Regions from separate parts of the Vallitalea maricola genome, predicted to be linked through region 1. Evidence: a T-box and tRNA genes for the amino acid it is inferred to sense, from the RefSeq annotation. Region 1 holds a T-box; the other holds one or more tRNA genes.

Evidence for each region. A T-box is a leader RNA that pairs with one kind of tRNA and senses whether it is charged. The one in region 1 lies ahead of leuS (leucine--tRNA ligase), so its partner is inferred to be a tRNA-Leu.
Region 2: it has a tRNA-Leu gene. The T-box ahead of leuS (leucine--tRNA ligase) is inferred to sense a tRNA for this amino acid. The anticodon was not compared.

The regions. Positions count from the first base shown of each region.
Region 1 covers NZ_BTPU01000007.1:12,760-15,240, reverse strand. The annotation lists gene leuS (leucine--tRNA ligase) at 1-1,410, opposite strand, end outside; T-box leader at 1,487-1,710, opposite strand; gene AACQ14_RS02575 (GNAT family N-acetyltransferase) at 1,859-2,481, opposite strand, start outside.
Region 2 covers NZ_BTPU01000039.1:15,096-17,576, reverse strand. The annotation lists gene AACQ14_RS13190 (hypothetical protein) at 1-484, shown strand, start outside; gene AACQ14_RS13185 (hypothetical protein) at 535-1,365, opposite strand; tRNA gene AACQ14_RS13180 (tRNA-Leu) at 1,491-1,574, opposite strand; gene AACQ14_RS13175 (RNA polymerase sigma factor) at 1,838-2,437, shown strand; gene AACQ14_RS13170 (anti-sigma factor family protein) at 2,461-2,481, shown strand, end outside.

The DNA.
Region 1 (2,481 bases):
GGCAGCAAGTGGTGATTCTCCGGTTCCTGTTGGTTCATATGATTCAACATTAGGAAGTGTAACTGGTAATTGATCCTCTGGAACTGGAACAGCTCCACATTTTTCACAATGTACAATCGGAATTGGTTCTCCCCAATATCTTTGTCTTGAGAATACCCAGTCTCTTAATTTATAATTAACTGTTTTCTTACCTATTTCATGTTCTTCTAGATAATTAGCGATAGCTTCTTTTGACTGGGATGATTTCATTCCGTTGAACACATCAGAATTAATCATTTCACCTTCGCCAGTATAAGCTTCTTGTAAATCTTCTATTTCTTTTCCATCTTCTGCAATAACTTGAATAATAGGTAAATCAAATTTCTTAGCAAAAGCAAAGTCTCTATCATCATGTGCAGGAACACACATTATAGCTCCTGTACCATAATCAGCTAATACATAATCTGAAATCCAAATAGGAGTCTTGGCACCATTTAATGGATTTACTGCATAACTTCCAGTGAACACACCAGTTTTTTCTTTATCCTGCAGTCTATCTACTGATGATTTCATAGAAGTATTGAATACATATTTTTCTACTTCTTCTTTTTGTTCCTCAGTAGCTAATTTACTAACCATTTCATGTTCAGGAGCAAGAACCATAAATGTAGAACCATATAATGTATCAGGTCTAGTAGTAAATACTTTGATTCTTTCATCTATACCATTAACTTTAAAATCAATTTCTGCTCCATAGGATTTACCAATCCAATCACTTTGCATTTTGATAACTTTAGCAGGCCAGTCAAGTTTTTGCAAGTCATCAAGTAATCTTTCAGCGTATGCAGTGATCTTAAGCATCCATTGACGTAGATTTTTCTTAGTAACTTCAGCGCCACATCTTTCACAAGTACCGTTTACTACTTCTTCATTGGCAAGTCCTGTTTTACAGTCTGGGCACCAGTTTATTGGCATTTGCTTTTCATAAGCTAAACCTTCTTTGAACATTTTTACAAATATCCATTGAGTCCATTTATAATATTTTGGATCTGTTGTATTAACTTCTTTTGTCCAATCATAGATTGCACTGATTTCTTTTAATTGTCTCTTGAAATTCTCTACATTAGTAGCTGTAGCCTTTGATGGATGGATTCCCATCTTTATAGCATAGTTTTCAGCTGGAAGTCCGAATGCATCCCAACCCATTGGATGAAGCACATAATAATTTTGAAGTACTTTGTATCTACTCCAAACATCACTAAGCACATAACCTCTCCAGTGTCCTACATGTAATCCACTACCTGATGGATATGGGAACATGTCTAGACAATAATATTTTTCTTTGCCTTCTTCATCTTTATTAATTGGATTATCTTTCCAGATATTACGCCATTTTGTTTCTATTTGTTTATGATTATAAACAGCGCTCATTTCTTTTTCCTCCTTTATTACCTCTCATAACAAGAATACCTCATTTTTAGATTAAAAAATCTCTATGCAATTTATGCATAGAGACGATATATTCTCGCGGTACCACTCTACTTTATCTCATAAGTATTAACATTCTTATGAGATACCCTTTTCTTTGTAACGATAAGTAACCGTCCTACCTTACTTATTTTCAGATAGGATACTCCAAGGCGAGTTCAATATATATCGATACTGTTTTACACCATCCAACAGCTCTCTACAATCAATAAAATATCTACTAATCCTCTTCATTGTATATTATAATTATATAATTAATCGTATCATAACATATTGAATGGTGAAAATCAAGACATAATATATAAAGAAAATCAATTTTACCATAAGTCATTTATTACAATATCATTCTTAATTATCTATATTGAATATTCCCTTCCAAACTGGGCAAATATCATTTTTCAATATTTATTTGTCCTCTGCCCTCGTTTCTTTCGTATCCTAGACCTTCATATAATTTTAGAGCATTATAATTTTCCACATCAGTTGCTATAAAACTCCTTACAGCACCATTCTCTATACCCCATTTAATACAATAATTCAACAGTGATTTACCTACACCTTGATGTTGATACTTAGGTTCTACCGCCAATAATCTAATCCATATTACAGTTCCTTTTTCACTATCAAATCCATACAGATTCACTAATGCAACCCCAATGATTTCATTATCTTTTTCTGCAACAAATATTTTGGAGTTTTCTGATTGGTACCACTCTTTTATTATTTCTTCATCTTCTCCATAAAAACCTCTAGATAATCCTTTGCATGATTTAGTGAGCAAACTAGCTTTTTGTGTTTCAGATTCTTCTAATTCTCTTATCTTTACACTATTGCTACTATTACATATGTACTTAGTTAAATCCTTATACCAAAGATCAATAAATTCACTTTCTATATTAAATCCTATTGTATTCATCTCATCTACAAAATCTTCTGGTATAAACTCCACATATATTTTATTTTCTTTCATTTCAGTTATGAGATTGTTAAGTTCCTCAATAAAATTCTCCTTAG
Region 2 (2,481 bases), on a different contig from region 1:
GCTTACATTAGTTTATGACCTTGACTCAAACATTAATGAAGTATATTCTACTACTAATTTAGATTGTGATGGATTGCTTAATGATAAATTAATAGGAGAAGTATATTATGATGGACCAGGTGGAATTGGAGTTATAAATAAAGGTGATTTTGATTTTTATAAAGATGGAAATAAAGATTATAAAATCAATGCAAAATATTCTATATCTGATATAGGAGTTATGTACGGGTTAGCGTATTATATATTTGAAAATGATACTCTGAAGTATCATAAACTTGTTGATTATAATAATTATGTAGAGGATGAGGGTAAAATCTATCTTTATTATGATGATAATAATATTTATTATAAATGGAAAGAATCATATTCTAGTGAAGATTATATATGGGTTCAATATAATATCTCTACTGGTAATAAACAATCGGTAGAAACAATTGATAAAACTAATTTAAATGTCGTTTCAGGAGTACCTAGGGGCGCTTAAGAAAAATTAAAAATAAGGTGCTAGGCTATTAAATAAGCTCTTAGCACCTTTTATTTAATCGTAAGAACACTTTTTTGTAAAAAGTTCTTATCACAGTTTTCTATAGTCTTAATATTAGGAGCAATAGCATATAGAAAAACTGTACATTTCTTTTCAGAGAGATATTTCATATAGATTCTGCTTTTGAACTTAGTAACTGGAAAATCCTGCTTACCATTATATTTTGATGGTGGTTTTCCGTATTGGATATAAGCTTGGTAATTTTCCTTATATCTATGATTATGTCCATGAGTCATTACTGTAGCATCAATAACAGACCAATCATTATAACCAATATAAGTATCTACTTCGTTAATACTATCTATCTTATAATCAGAAATAGGATTATGCAATCCAAATCCTCCCAGTACTAGTTCATTAATATCATAAGTACCTGGAAGCATGGCTTCTTCTATATCAATCTCTCCATTATTATGAAATCCAAATTTATGATTTTCGGTATCTGTTTCTTGTACAAAATAAGCTCCATAAAAAGCACCATAATAATTGGAATCAGGATTATATATCATTGAGGCTCCATTTAGATATTCAAAAGCACCAAAGTTATATAATACAGTAAAATTCATTTTTCTATCCATAAAAGATGAAAAACCTTCATTATCATTGAATGTCATAACAAAAGGATACCAGTCTTTTTCACTAGTAGCTAGACCACCTGGCATATTTATATCTATGTTCAATTCTTTGATAAAGCTATCTTTTTTACAAATATAGCTATAGATTTTCATGACTGATATACTTTTGATGTATTGAAAAAAAGGACTAATTATAAATAAAATGATTATAAGACATATTACTGTTTTTTTAATTATTGGTTTCAAAATTAATCTCCTCATAATAAAAATATTTTATGTCTTTGATAGATCAGTAAGGTTTCTGTTATAATATTAGTATAGACAAAAAAACGCCTATTAATGAATAATCATAAATCGACGTTTTTTATAAATGCGGATGAAGGGACTCGAACCCTTACGATGTCACCACCGGTAGATTTTGAGTCTACTGCGTCTGCCAATTCCGCCACATCCGCTTGTTCACTTGACGTTTATAAATATTACCACATACCTAAAAAAAAATCAACATGTTTTTTGAAAAAATTACAAGTTTAAAAATTCTGTTAATATTAACCGCCTAGAAAAAAATAACTTTACATATTTAAGATTTTTGTTACAATATGTGTAACAATAATATTTTATATTAATCATTGGAACAATAAAACATGTTACAATATGATTGCATTAGAATAAATTACAAATGAAAAAAGGTTTTAATGAGAGGAGGTACAGCCTTAAAATGCTACATGATATGGAAAAAACCATTATTAAAAAGGCAAAAAAAGGAGATAAAGATGCATTTGAAAAATTAATCATAAATTATGAGAAAAGAGTCTATAATATTGCTTTCCAAATGTTTGGTAATGAACATGATGCAAATGATATGGCACAAGAAGTTTTTATAAAAGTTTATAAATCATTGGATAAGTTTAATTTCAAATCCTCTTTTTCTACTTGGATACATAGAATTACTGTTAATACTTGTATTGATGAATATAGAAAAAAGAAAAAAAATAATAAGGTTGAATCTATGGATGAATCTATGGAACAACAAGATGGAGTGATACATAAACAATTTATTGATAAAGGATTGACCCCAGAAGAGAAAGCAATTAGAAATGAAAATATCTTGTTTATTAGGGAATCTATTAATGAATTAAAAGAGGAACATAAAATGATTATTATACTAAGAGACATAAAAGGATATTCCTACGATGATATTGCGGATATATTAGATATATCTATAGGAACAGTAAAATCACGTATATCCAGAGCAAGGTTGAGTCTAAAAAAAATAATTATAGAAAAAAAGGAACAAAATAAAAATGTTTACGTCTAATTAAGTGAAAGGAGGGCTAAAAAATGGATTGTAGTAAAGTTCAA